2 linked regions of the Desulfosporosinus acidiphilus SJ4 genome follow. Each later gene encodes a partner of the first gene's protein in a complex. Links are inferred from orthologs where the notes say so. Each region holds a gene or a part of one and is shown on either strand. Other genes may lie near its edges. The genes, in order: pcrA and uvrB.

Region 1 (10,178 bases):
TCGCTTTGAGACCGGAGAATATTTCTTGGGTGAACTCATCATGTGCGGAGAAATCATGCAGGATTCTATGGTCGTTTTAGAACCGCTCCTCACGGGCAGTAATGCAGAGTATAAGGGGAATATCGTCATGGGCACTGTGAAAGGGGATATCCACGATTTAGGAAAGAACATTGTGGTAATGCTCCTCAAAGGATCGGGTTATAATGTCATTGATCTCGGAGTGGATGTTCCGAAAGAGAAGTTTATTGAAGCGATAAAAGAATTTAAAGCCCCCCTTGTAGGCATGAGTGTTCTGTTGACAGGATGCCAGGAATCTATGAAAGAAACCATTGAGGCCATCAGAGCTGCAGGATTGGATTGCATAATACTTATCGGCGGCAACTATATTGATGAGGTCGTCAAAGACTACGTAGGTGCAGATTTCAGCGCTCAGGCTGCTACGGATGGCGTCAAGATTGCTGAAGAAATATTCGGAGTTGCCTAACAACGCTTAGCAAACAAGAAGGTTCACCGCGTCCCTAACTTCAAGACCGGTTAAGGAGGTGTCTTATGAGGTGCCTCCTAATTGTCTGTTCCGTTATCAGCCCCCCCATGCCGTTTAGCGGTATCACTGAAGAATTGAAAATTTATCCGGATTTGAAGCCCCACACTTCTATAAGTGGGGGATCTTCGTAAACTTCAGGTGGGGTAGAGTCATCCTTCGCCGCGCAGTATTCTTTTAAGTATAAGCGGCTTCGGCGATACTCTCCACTGGAGACTATCGTCATCTGAGACCCCGATGTTCAGCTTTAGCTGGACGAGTTCACTTTCCGAGGCAGAAAGTATAACCTTCGGTTGTATACCGCAAGCAGGGCTAATATCTGCGAAGACAGTGCCTTCGTCTTCTAGCATAAGTGCAACTTGGCAGCCGCCTGCTCCGATGCTTGGCGCCCGCTAAGTTTTCTTTAGAGCGTTCTTGCACGTGAACATAATTTGTAGTAATTGTACAGACTAAAGAATGGAGTTAATAAAACGAATGACAAAGGATTCATTGCTTGAGACAACTGATCAAAATGAAGAACCTAAGAAGACGCAGCGATATTTAGGTGATAAGGGGCTCGTAGTCCTTATTGCTTTTTTAAGTGCGTTTATACCCTTATCTACTGATCTATATCTTCCTGCCCTGCCGAGGATGGCGGAGAATTTTAAAGCTTCTGCCGGTTTAATTAATCTTACGTTAATTATGTTTTTCCTTTTTTATGCCATCGGAACCTTATTTTGGGGGCCCTTAAGCGATAAATACGGTCGCAAACCAATATTGCTTACGGGTTTAGTGCTTTACACTATTGCCAGTGTTTTATGCGCCTTTTCGGGAAATGTATATCAGCTTATTATTTTTCGAGTTTTCCAAGCTATTGCCAGCGGAGCGGCAACTTCTGTAGCTCAGGCTGTTGTAAAAGATTGTTATACCGGGAAGAAGCGGATATCTGTCTTAGCCGTGGTGTCATCAATGACTATGATTTCGCCAATCGTCGCTCCTGTTGTTGGGGCAGTAATCTTGAGGTTTACTTCCTGGCGGGGAGTGTTTTCTACCTTGGCAGTGATTGGGTTTCTAATCACAATGGCGGGAATTGCCTTCCAGGAAACCATTGCTGAGCATTATACCGGGGGAATTCTTCAATCTCTGGGGAGATTGCAAGTTGTTGCTAAAAATCCGGGGTTTGTCTCACTTCTTTTGACATTTTCCTTAATGGGGATTCCGATGATGTCCTTCATTACCTCATCCTCCTATATTTATATTGATCAATTTGGCTTAAGCGCACAAGTTTACAGCTATTATTTTGCCTTTAATGCAATCTTTATGGTGATTGGTCCTTTGCTCTATTCGAGGGTAGCCCGGTATCTGAAAAGGGATTTTATTATTTCAGCCAGTTATTTTATCTCCTTTGTCAGCGGACTTTTAGTCAGTTTTATAGGGAGTATGAGTCCGGCGGTATTTGCCTTAACCTTATTGCCGGCTACGCTGGCAGGCAGCCTCACTCGCCCCCCCAGTGCTAATTTAATGCTGGAACAGCAAAAGGGAGACACCGGGGCGGCTGTATCATTAATGTCTTGTGCCTTTACGGTCTTTGGCAGTATCGGTATGATTCTCATTTCCTTGAATTGGGCCAATCGGATAGAGGTCATGGGGCTCCTATATGCAATTCTTGCTTTAATCAGTTTAGGGCTTTGGAGTATAATTTCCAAAAAACCTTTTGTTCAGGCAGTTGAGAGTTGACAAGTTGTTATAGCAAAGGAGTGACAGGGATGATTGACATCACATTTTCGAACAAAGTTGTTCAGGTTGAGAAAGACACAACTATTTTGCAAGCAGTTGCTTTAGCCGGAAGGCAAGTTGAAAGCACCTGCGGAGGAAAAGGAACCTGCGGAAAATGTAAGGTTCAAATTAAGACAGATGCTCCGTATTCTCCTACTTTGGCAGAAAAGAAATTTCTAACGGCTTCAGAGCTAGAGGCCGGTTGGGTCTTGGCCTGTCAACACACCCTTACTCACAATGCATCGATCCGGATTGAAGAACAAAAGGATGTCGTTCATCGGAAAACAGATTTGGCCGAGCTAAGGGAAATTGAGTTGGCCCCCAGTGTCTGCAAATATCCACTTGAACTCGAACGTCCCACAGTTGAAGACCAGAGGTCAGATTGGGAGCGTTTAGTGTCTGCTCTGCCTGAAAGGGGGCTGCGCTTTAGCCGTTCCATTGCTGCTACACTTCCTAAGGTGCTGCGAGACGGTGGATTTCAAATCACGGCGGTGCTGGACGGCCATAGATTATTGGCTGTAGAACCCCATGACACTTCAAAGCGCTGTTTTGGCATTGCCATTGATATTGGTACTACGACGGTGGTGGTTTACCTTTTGGATATGCTCCAAGGCATTGTTGCAGCAAGTGGGGCGATGACAAATCCGCAGCAGATTTTCGGAGCTGATGTTATTTCACGAATCACTTATGCAGCGGGCGGTCCGGAAAAACTTCAGGAAGTTCAAGGGAAAGTAGTGGGCGGCCTTAACAAGATAATCAAAGAGCTATGCCAGGAGAAGAACATTAAGCAGGAAGAAATTTATCAGGCCGTGGTCGTGGGCAACACAACAATGGCTCATTTGTTTTTGGGAATCGATCCCACCTATCTGGCTCCGGCCCCTTTCATTCCGGTTTTTCAGCAAATGGTCGATGTGGAAGCTAAAGAGTTGGGACTTTATATGCTCTCCACTGGACGGGTGCTGGTACTGCCGAATGTGGCCGGTTATGTTGGATCGGATACCGTTGGAGCAATGTTAGCGGCAAGAGCTGATCATCTGGACGGAGTCAGCCTGATCGTTGATATTGGAACAAACGGCGAGATGGTTCTCAGCGGCAAGAACCGGATTCTGACTTGCTCCACTGCAGCTGGGCCGGCCTTTGAAGGAGCGGAGATCCGCTATGGAATGAGAGCGGCAGAGGGAGCAATTGAAGCGGTGAGTATAGCTCAGGATGTTGAATTAAAAACCATCGGAGGTGGAAAAGATCGAGGTATCTGTGGCTCGGGGCTGATCGATGCTATTGCCGAAATGTTTAAGGCGGGGGTTATTACTGCTTCCGGACGTTATGCCAGCGAACCGGAAGACTTGGAAATATTGCCTCCTCTGGTGCGTGAGCGGCTGCGTAAAGGTGAGCAGACTTTTGAATTTGTTCTTGCTTGGGGAAAGGATTCGGTCAGCGGCGAGGATCTTGTGCTTTCCCAAAAGGACATTCGAGCTTTACAGCTGGCGAAGGGGGCTATAAGTGCAGGAATTACACTGCTCGTCAGAGAAATGGGAATTAGTCCTCTTGAGATAGACAGGGTGCTTCTGGCAGGAGCCTTTGGGAATTATATTAAGAAAGAAAGTGCCTTGGGCATCGGATTGCTTCCGCCTTTACCCTTGGAAAGAATTCATTCCATAGGTAATGCGGCAGGAGATGGGGCTAAAATGGCCTTGCTTTCCATTATTGAGCGAGGGCGCGCTGAGACTATGGCTAAACAGGCAGAGCATATTGAGCTATCTAATAAGAAAGAATTTCAGGATGAATTTCTAAAAGGACTGGGTTTTGAAGGGATCTTCTAATGAAAGTCATAGTGTGGTTCTGATTTTACGATAGCGAAGAACATCCAAGCAGACGCCGGCCATGGATTGGCCAAGTGTCTCTGGAGCCAAGGATGGCGGGAAGAGACCGCCGGCCATGACGATAAGCGGACGAGCTTATCGCCACACTGCAACTTAATAGGCCTACTCCTGCAGTGTGGATTTGGCCAAGTGTCTCTGGAGCCAAACAAGTGCGATAGTCTCCACTGGAGACTATCGGGATGGCAGGAAGAGACTGCTGACATCGATAGTCAAAAGGATAATGCAATGATGGAGAAATAAGGTTAATGGAGGGCTATGTCTCTATTAACCTTATTTATGCTGCTTGGGGTATATGGGCTAGTGAAAATAGAATGTTTTAATTCCTTATTTAAATCATTTAAAGCGAGAATTAGCAATTTGTCACAAAAAGACATAAATCTACATGATAATCTACAGTTCAAAGGATAAATATTTCAAGATACTGGAATCAGAGGACTATAATTGGGGCTTTGCTATAACAATCATCATTACTAGGTATAGTAAAATTTAATAGCAAGTAACCTTTAGGTGAGTGCCGCCTTTAAATCAGACAACAGTCAGGACGAACAGTATGTTATAATATGTACAAGAGGAGAGGTGGAGTGGTTAATGTATCGGTTGGACGATTTGAATTCAGTACAAAGGGAAGCTGCTGAGCATCAGGAAGGGCCGCTTCTTATTCTGGCCGGTGCAGGATCAGGAAAGACTCGCGTGCTTACTTACCGAATTGCTCATTTGATTGCTCGGGGTGTCGATCCAGGCGATATATTAGCAATTACGTTTACGAATAAAGCAGCTAAGGAGATGCGGGACAGGGTAACAACCCTCGTAGGCAGTGAAGGACGAGGATTATGGGTCAGCACCTTCCACTCAGCCTGTGTACGCATTTTGCGGCGGGATATCGAGCATCTGCCGGGTTATACCCGGAATTTTGTGATCTACGATGCGGGAGATCAACTGGCTTTGATCAAAGGATGCTTAAAGGAAAAGAATCTGGATGAAAAGAAATTTTCCCCGCGTGGTGTAGCTTCGGTGATTAGTGATGCCAAAAATAAACTCCTGGACCCTGAAGGATTTGCTGTCCAGGCCAGCGATTATTTTCAGAGCAAAGTTGTTGATTTGTATCGGGATTATCAGAAAAAACTCAGAACGAATAATGCTCTGGATTTTGATGATATTATTATGCTTACGGTTAAACTGTTCAGAGAAAATGACAGGGTTTTGGATTATTATCAGGAGAAATTCCGTTATATTTTGGTGGATGAATATCAGGATACCAATCATGCCCAATACATGCTGATCAAGCTGTTGGCCAGCCGTTACCGCAATCTTTGTGTGGTAGGGGACGATGACCAGTCCGTTTATGGCTGGCGCGGGGCTGATATTCAAAACATCCTTGATTTTGAGCGGGATTACCCTGAAGCTAAGGTTATCAAGCTTGAGCAGAATTATCGGTCTACTCAAAAAATTCTTGATGCTGCCAATGCCGTTGTCAGGAACAATGAGGGACGCAAAGAAAAATCTCTCTGGACGGAGAATTCCTCAGGACAGCCAATCGTTTGTTATGTCAGTAATGACGAACGGGATGAAGCCAGGTATGTGGTAGAACGGATTCAGCGTTTGCATGAACTGGAAGGTCGTCCCTACAGTGATTTTACAGTTCTTTATCGAACCAATGCCCAATCTCGGATACTGGAAGAACAGTTGATGAAAGCCGCCCTGCCTTATCGAATTTTTTCGGGTTTAAAGTTTTACCAACGTTTAGAGATCAAAGATATGTTAGCCTATCTGCGGCTTATCTATAACCCTTCAGACCAAGTAAGTTTTGCCCGGGTGCTTAATGTTCCTAAACGGGGCCTGGGAGAAAGTACTCTGGAGAAAATTCTGGAATATGCCGACGAACAAGGAATGCCTGTCTTGGACGCTATTTTGGAAGCAGACTATATTCCGGAATTAACAGCCCGGGCTAAGAAACCATTGTTGGCCTTTGCCCATCTGATGCAAGGTTTAGTTGAGTTTTCGAAAAATGCCACCGTTACAGAGTTAGTCAAGGAGATTTTGAATAAAACGGGTTACCAGGCGATTCTCGAAGCAGATAGTTCACCGGAAGCAGAAGCCCGCTTGGAAAACTTGTTAGAGTTTCTTTCCGTCACAACGGAGTTCGATGAAAAAGCTGCTCAATCTGAAACCGAAGGGGAGGAAGAACAGATCCTTGGCGGAGTCAGCGGCTTTTTAGAGCAAGTATCGCTGGTCGCTGACATAGACGAACTGGATCCTGCAGAAGAATCCATTGCCTTAATGACCATGCACAGCGCTAAAGGTCTGGAATATCCTGTCGTTTTCGTGGTAGGCATGGAAGAGGGCATCTTTCCCAGCGGACGTTCCTTTCTTGACCCTTCAGAGTTGGAGGAGGAACGGAGGCTGTGCTATGTAGCTATTACACGGGCACGTGAAAAACTGTACTTGTGCAATTCAGAAATGCGTATGCTCTATGGCAAAACCCAGTATAATCCACCTTCGCGGTTTTTAGAGGAGATCCCGTCGGAGCTGATGACGGATATCGATCCACTCGATCCGCCTAAACTGCGTTTAAATACTTCACCCAAATCATTTCAGAGACAGGAGGGTAAACCAGATCGGAGAATTCCTTTAGGGTCCGGTTCCTGGGAGAAAGATTTTGGCAGCCCGGTGGTCATTAAAGGAGGTGAGGCTCATCACGTAGGAGAAAAGGTTGAGCATGTTAAATTCGGACGAGGAATAATAGTCTCAATTAAGGGTGAAGGAAATCAGGCAGAATTGACAATTGTATTTGATGGTGGAATTGGAATTAAAAAACTCTTGGCAGAGTACGCCAAACTTACCAAACTCTAAATTCAAATGAGAAATTATGAAGAGAAAGGTTTAGGTGTTATAATGGATAAGATTTATATTGTTGGTCACAAGAACCCAGATACAGACTCAGTTTGCTCCGCTATCGCTTTAGCTCGTTTTAAAGAACTTACAGGTGCTGAAAATTGTGTTGCCGTAACAGCCGGCAAAATCAATAAAGAGACCGAGTTTGTTCTCAACTATTATGGAGTTCAAGTACCTGAAGTATTAGAATCCGTTGAGGCTAAACAAAAACTTATCCTCGTTGACCACAACGAATATGGTCAAGCTGTAGGCGGTGCTGATCAAGCTCAGCTCGTACAAGTTGTTGACCACCACAAAGTTGGCGGATTCCAAACTGCCGAACCTCTTTATGTACGTATCGAGCCTGTCGGTTCAACCTGTTCGATTGTTGCTCAATATTACAAAGAAAAAGGCTTAGTTCCTGAGAAAGCGATTGCAGGTATTTTATTAGCTGCTATTCTTTCTGACACAGTAATCTTCAAATCCCCAACTTGCACTGAGCTGGATAAAGTTATTGCTGCTGAACTCGCAGCCATTGCTGGAGTTGACCCCAAAACCTTCGGTATTGATATGTTCAAAGCGGGTTCCAACATCGCTGAGCGCACTCCGCAAAGCATGATTGAAGAAGATTTCAAAGCTTTCACCATGGGATCCCACAAAGTTGGCGTTGGCCAAGTCAGTCTGATGGGCATGGATGGATTTGAAGATGTTCGGGCAAACTTAAACAAAGAGCTGGAAAACTATCGCAATTCTCAAGGCCTGCGTTATATCTGCTTAATGGTTACTGACATTTTAAGTGATTACACTGAACTGATTGTTAAAGGAGATAATCCGGAAGAAGTTGCTAAAGCCTTCGGCAAAGAACTTGTCAATGGCAGTGTTGAGCTTCCTGGCGTTCTCTCCCGTAAAAAACAAGTTGTTCCACCAATGACAACTTATTTTTCAGCTTAATTAAAATACAAACATATTAGGAGAACAGGGAGGAAATTTCGGTGCGGGATGAATTCGAGCGTGTGAGATGGTTGCGGGGGGAGATAGAGACTGCCAATAAGCAGTACTATGTACTTGATCAACCCACCATGACTGATGCGGATTACGATGCTCTCATGCGGGAATTGATCGATTTGGAAGCGAAGCATCCGGACTGGGTTACTCCCGATTCTCCGACAGTACGAGTCGGGGGAGAGGTAGCCAAAGAGTACACTAAAGTACGTCATTTGGAACCTCTCCTGAGTTTAGATAACGCTTTTTCGGCGGAGGACCTCAGGGAATTTGACCGACGGGTCCGTCAAGTGACTTCAACTGTGGAGTATGTTGTAGAACTTAAGATTGATGGACTGACTGTCGCTTTAACCTACGAAAACAGCCTGATGGTGCGGGGAGCAACCCGTGGTGATGGCGAAGTGGGTGAAGATATCACCCCTAACGTTAAGACTGTAAAATCAATACCTTTACGCCTTAAAGATGATGTTCCAAGACTAAGCGTCCGGGGAGAAGGGTATATGCCCAAAGCTTCCTTTGCCCGCTTGAATCAAGAACGGGAAGAAGAGGGACAAGCAACCTTTGCCAATCCCCGTAATGCGGCGGCAGGTTCCTTGCGCCAATTGAATTCCAAGATTACGGCCCAGCGGAAGCTGGATTATTTTGCTTATCAGGTGTTGGGTGCCAACGAGTTAGGTTTACATAATCAAACGGAAGTCCTTACCTATTTAAAGGAACAAGGATTTATTGTCAATCCGGAGTATAAGGTTTTTGGAACCATTGACGAAGTTATTGGGTTTTGTGAAAGAATGTCTTCGGAACGTCATGGTTTCTCCTATGATATTGACGGATTGGTTATTAAAGTGAATGATTTTGCCGTTCAACAGGAATTGGGCTTTACAGCTAAAAGTCCTCGTTGGGCAATTGCTTATAAATTTCCAGCAGAACAAGTGGAAACCGTTGTTGAAGATATACTGATTCGGGTAGGCCGAACGGGGGTGTTAACCCCTACGGCAGTGCTCACGCCTGTTCTGGTTGCAGGGTCCACGGTGAGCCGGGCGACTCTGCATAATCTTGATAACATACGCCAGAAGGATATCCGCATCGGCGACCATGTTTTGCTTCATAAGGCCGGGGATGTTATTCCTGAAGTTGTTAAGATGCTGCCTGAGAAACGAACCGGGGAGGAAAGAATCTTTGAAATGCCGGAATTCTGTCCGGAATGTCAAAGCCCTGTCCGCCAAGATGAAGGTGAAGTGGCCTACCGCTGTCAGAGTATCACCTGTCCCGCCAGGCAACGGGAAGGGATCATCCATTTCGTTTCCCGCGATGCCATGGCTATAGACGGTCTGGGGCCGGCGGTGATTCAGCAGCTTCTCGATGCTCGTTTGATCTCGGACGCTGCGGATCTTTATTCCTTAACCTTTGAGGATTTAATCCCCTTAGAACGGATGGGTAAGAAATCCGCCGAAAATCTTTTAAAAGCCATTCAGGATAGCAAAACCCGCGGCTTGGGGCCTTTGATTTTTGCCCTGGGGATTCGCCATACCGGAGAAAAGGCCGGCAAAGTCTTGGCTCAGAGGTTTGGTTCCATGGACCAACTCATGAAAGCGTCTCTGGAAGAGCTGCAGGGAATTCCCGATATAGGGCCCACCATGGCGGAAAATCTCGTCTATTTTTTCAGCCTGGAGAGCACTCAAGGTTTTATTGAAAAACTGCGTCAGGCAGGAGTCGATATGACGGCTGAAGAATCTTCAAAACCCCAGATATTTGCCGGTAAAAGTATTGTTGTCACAGGTTCCTTAGAACGTTGGGACCGACGAGAGATCGAAAAAGTCATTGAAGACCACGGCGGCAAAGCCGCAAGCTCCGTCAGCAAAAAGACAGCTTTCGTCGTTGCCGGCGAAAAAGCAGGTTCTAAGCTTACGAAAGCCCAAGAACTAGGGGTCCAGATCCTAACGGAAGACGAATTTGACACACTGCTGAAACAGTAGCAATTGGGGAGGGGCCTAGCAAGTGTGTATTGGGGACGGTCCTTATTGCACATTTTGCATGATTTCATCAGGGTGTAAAGCAGGGATAGTCTTCTGTTACTTCCTCTGTAGCATAAGGTTAACTCAGGGACGGCTTTTTGTTGTATGCGGTCAGGC
Region 2 (10,128 bases), 3.5 Mb from region 1 along the record:
TTTTGTGCGCTCCGGAAGCTCCAAGATCTTATCCACCATTTGCTGGATCGTTTGTTGCGAGATTTCACGCCCGCACTTGGGACAATGGGGATGACCAATCCGTGCATATAACAAACGCAAATAATCCCAAACCTCTGTGGCCGTACCTACGGTTGAGCGGGGATTACGATTCGTTGTTTTCTGATCAATTGAAATTGCCGGCGATAGGCCTTCGATAGAGTCGACATCCGGCTTGTCCATCTGCCCCAAAAATTGCCGGGCATAAGCCGAAAGAGATTCAACATATCTCCGCTGGCCTTCGGCATAAATCGTATCAAAGGCCAGGGAAGACTTTCCGGAGCCGGATAATCCGGTAATTACAACAAGCTTGTCCCGGGGTATATCAATATCAATATTCTTTAAATTATGAGCGCGTGCCCCACGCACACGCAAGTATTCCTGGCTCATGTTCAGCCTCCTAATTTGTATGATAATCTAACTGGTTCTTTTACCTCGCTTCTTATTATCACCTTTAGATCGGTTATAACGATTTCCGCTTCCCCGCTGTTGACTCGTGATTTTGTACTTGTTTTCTTCACCTTTTAATTCTATCATAGCATCACGAATTTCGGCTGCTCGTTCAAAATCCAAGTTTTGAGCTGCCAGGCGCATTTCTTGTTCTAAGCTGGCGATAAGAGAAGCCATCTCCTCCGGCGGCAGTTTTGAACCATAAGCTTTTTTGCTTTCGGCTACTTTCGTTGCTTCCGGCGCATCATGGACTGCTTTCCGAATCGTTTGGGGGATAATCCCCATTTTCTCATTATAAGCCATCTGGATAGCCCGCCGTCGATTCGTCTCGTCAAGAGCAACCTGCATAGATTGGGTTATCTTGTCACCATACATAATGACTTTTCCTTGAGCGTTTCGCGCCGCGCGTCCAATGGTCTGAATGAGGGAACGATCAGACCTCAGAAAACCTTCTTTATCCGCGTCAAGAATCGCCACTAGCGATACTTCAGGCAAATCCAAACCTTCTCTCAGGAGATTAATCCCAACAATGACATCAATTATACCTAAACGAAGCTCTCGCAGAATTTCAACCCGCTCTAAGGTCTTAATATCCGAATGAAGGTATTTCACTTTAATCTCCAGGTTTTTTAAATAATCTGTGAGATCTTCAGCCATCTTCTTGGTTAGTGTAGTAATCAGGACTCGTTCGTTTCGGGCAATTCTTGCTCGAATTTCTCCCAGCAGGTCGTCAATTTGACCTTTAGTCGGACGGACAACGACTTCCGGATCTAACAAACCCGTTGGCCGAATGATCTGTTCAACCACCGTTGGGCAGTGAGCTAACTCATAAGGGCCGGGGGTAGCACTGACATAAATGGTTTGCCTAATTAGCCGCTCAAACTCAGCAAACGTTAAAGGGCGATTATCCAAAGCAGAGGGCAATCTAAAACCGAAATCTACGAGGGTTGTCTTCCGCGATCGGTCTCCTTCATACATCCCTCTTACTTGAGGGATGGAAACATGAGATTCATCCACAAAAAGCAAGAAATCTTCAGGAAAATAGTGAAGCAAGGTATAAGGAGTTTCTCCAGGTTCACGGAAGGTCAAATGTCTGGAGTAATTTTCAATTCCATTGCAAAAGCCCATTTCCCGCAGCATTTCCAGATCATAACGTGTTCTCTGTTCAAGTCGCTGAGCCTCTAGCAGCTTATTTTGGGATTGTAAAACCTGCAAACGTTCACTTAATTCAAGTTCAATATTTTCAGCTGCCTTCATTACTTTTTCTTGGGCTGTGACATAGTGAGAATTTGGGAAAATAGCGACATGATTTCTTTCCCCTAAAATCTCTCCGGTTAATACATTTATTTCGTAAATGTGTTCAATTTCATCCCCAAACATCTCAACTCGAAGAACCTTTTCACTAGAAGACGCCGGATAAATCTCCACAACATCCCCGCGCACGCGAAAGGTTCCGCGCGTAAAAGCAATGTCATTGCGGTCGTATTGAATTGAAATTAATTTGCGCAGAATATCATTGCGATCAATGACTTGTCCTTGGCGTAAAGAGAGCACCAGCTCACGATACTCTTCCGGTGAACCCAAACCGTAAATACAGGAAACACTGGCGACAACCAGAACATCCCGCCGCTCGAAAAGTGATGCCGTAGCTGAGTGACGTAATTTCTCGATTTCGTCATTAATTGAAGCATCTTTCTCAATAAAAGTATCACTCGAAGGAACATAAGCCTCCGGTTGATAGTAATCATAATAACTTACAAAATACTCTACGGCGTTTTCTGGGAAGTACTCTTTGAATTCGCTGTAGAGCTGTGCTGCTAATGTTTTGTTATGCGCTAAAACAAGGGTCGGGCGCTGGACTTTCGTAATAATATTTGCCATTGTAAAGGTTTTTCCTGAACCGGTGACCCCCAACAGTGTTTGGTGACGCTTTCCTTCCTTTATACCGGCAGCTAAAGAATCTACGGCCTGGGGCTGATCTCCTGAAGATTGGTAGGGGGCATGTAAACGAAATTCCATCTTTTGATCCCCTTTGTAAATTGTAAAATAAACACTATGTGAACTCGTTCAGCCAAAGCTGAACATCGGGGCCTCGGCGAAGGACTCTATCCACACAGAGGCAGAGAACGTGAACCACTCCCACTTATGGAAGTAGTGGGAGTCTTACAATTTGATAAAAACTTCATTTTGGGTAATAATTATAATCTTTCTAAGTTCATTTTACATCTTAGGAGATGCATATTCAACAATATCAGCCCTCTTAATTGCAGTCTCAGAATACCTTTTTATTCCATTGGGTAACGGTTGTCAAAATCTTAGGGAAGAGACGAAAGGATAAGGATTTTCGTCTCTTCCCTGTATAGCCTTTTATTATCCTCCGCTGTCACCGCCACCGCCGCTTTTGTCTTGTGAAGATTGGCTTCCTTGGTCTTTAGACTGACCTTGGGATGACTGATCTTTCCCTTCCGTTTGCAGCATTTCCGGAGGCACCGTCTTAACTTGTTGGTTCGTCGTCTTCTCCGTCCCTATGACTTTCCCTTGCGAATCTAGATATTCTCTTGTAGTTTCCGTCTTAACTGTTTCTGTAACTTTAGCAACCCCTGGCGGAACATTTCCTGACGTCTGGGCTTGATCACTGCTGCCGCTTGCACTCTGTTTACTCCCTTGTTTGTCTTTACTGTCTCCCTGATTTTTACTGTCTCCCTGTTCCTTACTCTGAGTTTGTGCTTTTGAAGTCTGTTTTTTCTGGTCTTGTTGTGCGCTTTGCATCGTTTTAACATAACTTTTTTGAATTACCGCAAGATTATCAGGGGTAACCGCCTTAACTTGAATGATCTTAGCGGGAATATCTCCCTGTTCACTGGTAATTGAATCACTAAGATCAAGAGGCTCTTTATCAATAACCTTCTGAGCCCACTGGAAGGCGTTTGCCCCCTGAAGATACGGAGATGTGTCCACATCGCTGGTTTGAGATCCGCTGGCCATTCGGTCAAGGGAAGAAATACTTGCCTGCCCCCCAATCAGCAAAACCTTCTTATCCAATTGCAATTGTTTTAAAACATCACTTGCCATTCCCGACAATTGAGCCGTAGGGGCTAAAATCCCTTGCACTTTCCCAGGATTCTTTTGTAAAAAGTCGTTTAAGCTTTGCTTAACTGTTGATTCCGCTCCCTGTGGACTGGCAATCGTTTGAATGGATATTTTAGGATATTTACTGAGAACCGCTTTGTTCCCGGCAAGAAGTTCTTGAGATCCCGTCTCACTGGGATCTCCCTGCAAAATGATGACTTGCCCGTCTGAAACTTTGCTGACTAAGGACTGAGCCATCAGTTCCCCTGTCTTTTCCTGATCTGACGTTACTATGCCTGCAAGATTAGCGCCCGCCGGAACTTGGTTTAATGCTAGGACTGGCACTTTATTTGTCTGGGCGTTCTTTAAAAGATTCGCATTTCCTCCCTGATAGATTAAGACTTTAGCCCCTTTCAAGGCTGAATCATCCACCGCTTGACTTGAATCGAGGTATTTGACTTTGACATTCCCCTTCTTCGCTAAATCGTCAATGCCTTTGGTGATCAGCAATTTATTTGGGTCTTTTTCATCTAAAGACACTGCAATTATCGGAGGTTTAGAATTATTACCTGCAGAAGAAGTTTTGTTTTTGTTGCCTAAAAGGGCTTGAAGACCACAGCCACTTATGGTTAAACTAAGACATAAACATAAACCAATGAAAACAACTAGGGTTCGCTTTCTGTATGTCATGGAAACGCTCCTTTCGAACTCCTAATTTTGTCATTAGTCTTCCCTTGTCGTATAAAATAATGCAGTTTGTTTAAATAGTTCAAGCGACTCATTGTATGTTGAAGTCTTTAGTTATAACATTATAATGATTCTTTTTCAAACCATGAGTTCATTCAAGTCTGACGACGCTCCCAATGATTTTAAGGAGGGTTAAAATTGCCGGTCAAATTGGAACACATTCTCACTCGTGTTAATACTCTTCCCCCTCTGCCTACTGCTGCCGTAAAAGTTGTAACCTTAACAAAAGATCCTACGACTACAGTTAAAGAGCTTGAAACCGTAATTTCACAAGACCCTGCGCTTGCCGCCGGGATGTTGAAGCAAGCCAATTCTGCCTATTACGGATATGCCCGACGCATTTCATCACTCCAAGAAGCCATCGTAATGTTAGGTTTTCAGGCGACTCAAGGATTAGCCATGGCTTCAGCCGTTGCTCCTATACTTAAAACGCCCCTCATTGGCTATGAAATTGAACAGGAGGGCCTCTGGAAGCATTCTATGTTAACGGCTATGGCAGCCAAACGATTATGTCAGCATTTAAGGCTTCCCTTTGGAGAAGTTGCTTTCACCGCAGGTTTGCTCCACGATATCGGTAAATTAGTCATCTCCATTTATATTCAGGAAGTTAATACCATCCTTTTGCAAAAAGTCCAGGAAACATCACTTTCCTATGTTGAACTTGAGGAAAAAGTTATTGGCTATGACCATGCTACGGTGGGCGGATACTTAGCAATTAACTGGAACCTGCCAGACGACCTTGTGGAAGGTATTTCCTACCACCATTCTCCTTTGAAAGCCCACAACTTCATTGATTTAGCGTCTGTTATTCACATTGCGAATGGCTTAGCTAATTTGCTCGGCACAGGTGGTGGGGTGGACAGTTTTTTTAACCCTCTTGAGCAAGAAATTCTAGACCGCTTTACCCTCAAGGAAAGTGACCTTGAACGTCTCATTTCGGAGATTGGTGAATATCTCGTTGACCCCTCCATTTTTGGCTAGGTTCTCAAAGCATTTTAGTTTAATCCATTTAATTTCAAATCTCCCAAAATTGTATTAAGAAGAATTTCCCGGTATTCATCTAACTTCCCAAAGTCTACAGATTCTGTATAAATGGCTTTAAGCTGAGATCTATGGTTTTGCCAAGAGGAGATAGTTTCAATTAGCTTTTCCCCAAAGGGTCGTTCTAAGCCCTGATCAACTAAGTTATCCGGATTACCCTGCCATATGGCCAGATGTCTTTCTGGAAAAACAATCCCAATCACTTCATCTGGGTTTAGTGGATGTAAGATAATTTCAATTAATTGACCGAGTTGCTGCGCTTCATTTAATACCCAGTCTAAGGCATCTAAGGTTTCATCCCCTTCAAGCCGAATCTGATCAAAATCCATAAGAAAATGAGGGGCTAGGTTCAACCATCCTTCTGAGGTTAAGCCATGCAAAAAATAGGGATTAATTATACTCTTTTGCAGCAGTTTTACTGCATTCTCAGCAAGTGGCCAAGGCCCAGTATTCTCTTTTCTGATTTTTAGCCGGGCGGAATTGCCCAAAATCCAAGACATGTCCTCTCTTTTATCGGTTCTGGAAGTCCTGGGAACAATTAAAGAACTCAGCTCAGCCGCCAATTCTTCCTCTACCTTCTGTTGAAGTAATTGAAGCTGATTTTCAAGTTTTAAAATATGTATACGCTGCTTCTCGAGCTTATAATCATCACAAAAGCGGTTAAAATCAATAAACTTTTCCACCACACCCGGAGCACGCCAACGAAACGGCGAAATTTCCATCACATCCAGCATAGCCAATCCCATACGAGGCATTATGAAACCGGCCATAGAATCGGGGTCGCGAGCTGAACGCATAAAATCAATTTCATACCCCCGATCTAGCAGTTCCAGGCCAATAACTTTAATTAAAGTCGATTTACCTGTTCCCAGCCCCCCTAACAAGACATAAACCCTTTGCCAATTCGGCATCATATTAGGCACCAGAGAAATATACCCCCGCGTGGTGATTCCTTCGGCAAAGTAATGCCTTACCCCAGTTTTATTTCCCATCTTCATCCAGCCCCCGTTGTTTTTTATATCAGCGTAGTCTATGCAGCTAGAACTTCGAGGGTGAATTTATAAAAAAGGAACTAAACTGTAGTCTAGGCGTTTAAAATAAAAAACGAGGTTGCGCAACAAAATGTTGCCGCAGCCTCGTTTTCTTTATACTATCAAAAAGTATAACTTTTGGTTGTATATTTTACTTCATTTTTCCTTGTAATGCTTGAACTGCTTTTAAAAGCTGAGGATCAAAATTCGTATCCGTTGGCGAAAGTGTAGCTTGCTGGCCCTTTGGGAGTTCTACCATTACGTCCGGTTCAATCCCAATTTTGTTAATCGAGACCTTATTTGGTGTAAGATATTTGGCAGTGGTTAATTTGACACTCGTCCCCGCATCGAGAGGGAAAATTGTTTGGACGATCCCTTTGCCGAAGGTTTTTACTCCCACTAACGTCCCCGTTTTCTCATCCTTAATAGCGCCGGAGACAATCTCCGCGGCCGAAGCGCTCTCTTCATTGACAAGCACGACCAAAGGCATTCCTAAATACGTTCCAGTGGCCATCTTTGTATCTACGTTTCCTTGTTTGTCTACAATATAGACCACCGGTCCGGAAGGAACAAAATAACTTGCAACTTGAACAGCCGCATTAAGTTCACCGCCGTGATTATATCTTAAATCCAGAACGATACCTTTGTATTTTTTTATATTCATGTTGTTCAAAGTATCTTTAAGTTCAGTACCGGTATCCGTGGAAAATTGAGTAATATTAATATAGGCAATATCAGGATGCCCGGGCAGTGCTTCTCCATCAACCGTAGGAACGGTTATATTTTCCCTTGTCAGGCTCACCGTATAAGTTTTGTTGGTACTGGCGCGATATAATGCTAAAACCACTTTCGTTCCCGGATCACCGCGCATCAAATTTACGGCTTTGTCCTGGTCCATACCGGCCGTATCGGTATCATTGATCTTGCTCACAACATCCCCCGGCAAAATCCCCGCCTTGCTTGCCGGAGAATTTTTAATAGGCCGCAAGACCACGAGTTTATTTGGATCCTTCAGGCTAAGAACAATCCCCACTCCGCCAAATTTGCTATCAAGAATCTGAAAAAGTTCTTGATTCTCTTGGGCATTCATATAGGTCGAATACGGATCCCCCAGAATATCCACAATTCCTTTCGTAGCACCTTCAACCAATTGTGATGTCGAAACATTCTCTAAGTAATCGCTGTGAATAAGTTGTGCAACATGAACCAGACGACCAATGTTATCGACGTTGGCGAGTACGATTCCGCCTACCGTTGCTGTCACCAGCACACAAAAAATCAGTAAGACAACTCCAACATGTTTTGCTGTTCTTTTCCAATTCCACTCCTGCACTCAATGTCAAACCCTTTCCTCAAGTCTTGCTCTATTATATGCCTATCCCCTTGCAGAAATACTGCTTATCCATTAGTTGGGGAAAAATTGCAATGGATCTGTCGGGTTGCCATCGACCCTAACCTCAAAATGCAAATGCGGGCCCGTGCTCCATCCAGTGGAACCGACATAGCCGATAACTTGGTTTGCTTCTACGGATTGTCCTTCGGTAACATTCAATTTTGACTGATGCCCATAAAGAGAAGAAATCCCATGACCGTGATCGATAATAACCATGTTGCCGTAGGCAACATTCCAACCGGCCATAATAACAACGCCACTTCCTGCAGCGTGAATCTCGGTCCCCATAGGAGCCATTATATCCGTTCCGGTATGTAAACTTTGCTTGTGGGTGATTGGATGAGTTCTCCACCCATAAGGATCACTAATCTCATAATGCCCCGGTAAGGGCCAGGTTGAAATGGTTCCATTCCCATTGTTTCGTCCGGCTTGAGCAGCCTGCAATTTGCGAATCTTATCATTTAAAGCATTGGCTTCTGTTTGTAAGCGTTCGACCTCATCATAAGAAGCTTGAACGGCTTTCTGATTTTGCTCCAAAGCCGTTTGCTGCTGAGCCTTTTTCGCATCCAGGTCTGTTTTGGCTTTTGCTGCCTGAGCCTGAAGTTGAGCGGCTTGATTCCTCTTCACTGTTAGTTCCTGAGTTTTTTGAGCGATTTTTTCCTTTTGCTCTTGGATATCTGTCAATAACTTTTGGTCATTCGTAATTAATTTATTGAAATACTCCATCCTCGTGATAAAATCACTCAGGTTTGCAGATTGAAAGAGTAATTCGAAATAGCTGATCTGCCCGTTTTCGTAAATTCCCCGAGCCCTTTTTCCAAGGGCAGTACGGCGGTCGGCCAGTTCTTGCTGTTTTTGATCCAGTTCTTTTTGCGCAGCTTGAACCTGAGTTTGGGTTTGGTTAAAAGCACGCTGCTTTTCGGCTAAAAGTGACTGGGCAGCAGAAATTTGGGTTTCTAACTGAGCCAGCTGAGCCTTCAATTTATCGGAGGTATAGGTCAATTGATGCAGTTTGTTCTGCGCTTGATTCTTTTGACTGGAGATCGATTGCTGCTCATGCACTGCGTCATAAAGCTCACTCGCCTGAGAGGGCGCCTTAGAGGCTATAAGCAAAGCAAGACTCAGTGCCGTAATTAAGACCACTTTTTTCTTGAACATCTACTCCCCCCTAAGACACAAATCTCAAACGTGCCAAGGAACACGTTTTGCCACGTGTCCTCAGCACAATACACGTTCAATGTTTAGGAACGCAGGAATTTTTGCAAAGACACAGCGCTGCCCACAGCCCCCATAGCCATACCCGCCAGTAAAAGGCCGCCTGTCACTTGGTGAAACAGGAGGGGATTGCGAACGACAGGCAAGAACGTAAGAGCCGATTGAATATACATGGTCATCCAGTTATAGCCCATTCCGACAATCAAGGCCGCCAGAGCACCACCAAGCAGACCTAGAGTTAATCCTTCAATGAGAAACGGCCAGCGGACAAAACTATTACTTGCCCCCACTAACTTCATAATTTGAATTTCCCGCCGTTTGGAAAAAACATTCATTTTAACATTAATTGAAATAAGCACAACGGAAGCCGCGGAAAAGGCAGCTACCACACCGAGGCCAATCCATCTCAGCCATTTGGTGAATTCCAGAAGTTTATCCACATAGCCCTGTCCATAGCGCACTGTATCAATTTCCGGCAATGCTTGTATAGCATCTGCCAACGTCTTTACATCTTGAGGATTTGTAGCTTTTACCGTCAATTTATCCGGGAATGGATTTGTTCCTCCCAAATCTGTTACAAGATTGCTCTGGGATCCGCCTATGGTCTTTCCGAAATCTGATAAGGCCTGATCCTTTGTAACAAGAGTCACAGAAGCAACCCCTGTCATCCCTTGAATTTGACCCTGCAGGGTTTGGACTTGGTCCGCTGTCGCATCATCTTTAACAAAGGCAGCAATTTCAAGTTGAGATTCAAAAGATTGGGCCATATTGGCTGCATTTGCTAAAAAGAAGACCGAAAAGCCCAAAATAACCAGCGATACCATAACCGTTAGAACGGAAGCAATGCTTAACCAAGGGTTGCGCTTCATCGAATGACCCGTTTCACGCAGAATATAACTGGGAAAATTAAACGTCATAGCCGTAGCCCCCCATTTCCTCATCCCGCGCAACTCGGCCATTTTCAATGGCAATGACTCGTTTTTGCATTTTATTAACAATTGCCCGAGCATGAGTGGCCATAACGATGGTGGTTCCTCTTTTGTTAATGTTAAAGAGCAAATCCATAATTCCCCATGCCGTCTCCGGGTCAAGGTTTCCCGTCGGTTCGTCCGCAACTAATAAGGC

The links.
Region 2: the proteins of pcrA (region 1) and uvrB are in contact, whole or in part, in a crystal structure (PDB 7EGT), measured with the Thermus thermophilus proteins. The link is inferred for Desulfosporosinus acidiphilus SJ4 from one-to-one orthologs. Residues at the interface, in WP_096412145.1 of Thermus thermophilus: His654, Arg656, Phe657, Gln666, Asp668, Glu669, Lys680, Arg681, Leu682, Ser683, Lys685, Tyr686, Ala687; in WP_096411307.1 of Thermus thermophilus: Glu23, Leu25, Arg26, Asp27, Gly28, Glu29, Arg30, Phe31, Arg55, Glu326, Asp327, Phe328, Glu379, Ser382, Gln383, His398, Gly400, Arg401.

What each region holds. Positions count from the first base shown.
Region 1 is NC_018068.1:1,292,576-1,302,753, forward strand. Bases 4,417-7,395 are described here. They hold pcrA (DNA helicase PcrA), read left to right. Parts: upstream 4,417-4,764; coding sequence 4,765-7,026; downstream 7,027-7,395. Other genes in these bases: DESACI_RS05860 (putative manganese-dependent inorganic diphosphatase), read left to right, coding at 7,033-7,395. Outside these bases: DESACI_RS05835 (cobalamin B12-binding domain-containing protein), read left to right, coding at 1-484; DESACI_RS05845 (multidrug effflux MFS transporter), read left to right, coding at 1,016-2,257; DESACI_RS05850 (ASKHA domain-containing protein), read left to right, coding at 2,287-4,116; more of DESACI_RS05860, read left to right, coding at 7,396-7,998; NAD-dependent DNA ligase LigA, read left to right, coding at 8,040-10,022. UniProt on the Escherichia coli protein: A helicase with DNA-dependent ATPase activity. Unwinds DNA duplexes with 3'-5' polarity. Translocates on single-stranded DNA with 3'-5' polarity. Initiates unwinding more efficiently from a nicked substrate than double-stranded DNA.
Region 2 is NC_018068.1:4,798,720-4,808,847, forward strand. Bases 1-2,929 are described here. They hold uvrB (excinuclease ABC subunit UvrB), read right to left. Parts: upstream 2,527-2,929; coding sequence 475-2,526; downstream 1-474. Other genes in these bases: uvrA (excinuclease ABC subunit UvrA), read right to left, coding at 1-447; DESACI_RS21880 (sugar ABC transporter substrate-binding protein), read right to left, coding at 2,878-2,929. Outside these bases: more of DESACI_RS21880, read right to left, coding at 2,930-4,266; DESACI_RS21885 (HDOD domain-containing protein), read left to right, coding at 4,462-5,304; DESACI_RS21890 (hypothetical protein), read right to left, coding at 5,319-6,356; DESACI_RS21895 (S41 family peptidase), read right to left, coding at 6,547-7,728; DESACI_RS21900 (murein hydrolase activator EnvC family protein), read right to left, coding at 7,801-8,946; permease-like cell division protein FtsX, read right to left, coding at 9,030-9,920; cell division ATP-binding protein FtsE, read right to left, coding at 9,910-10,128. UniProt on the Escherichia coli protein: The UvrABC repair system catalyzes the recognition and processing of DNA lesions. A damage recognition complex composed of 2 UvrA and 2 UvrB subunits scans DNA for abnormalities.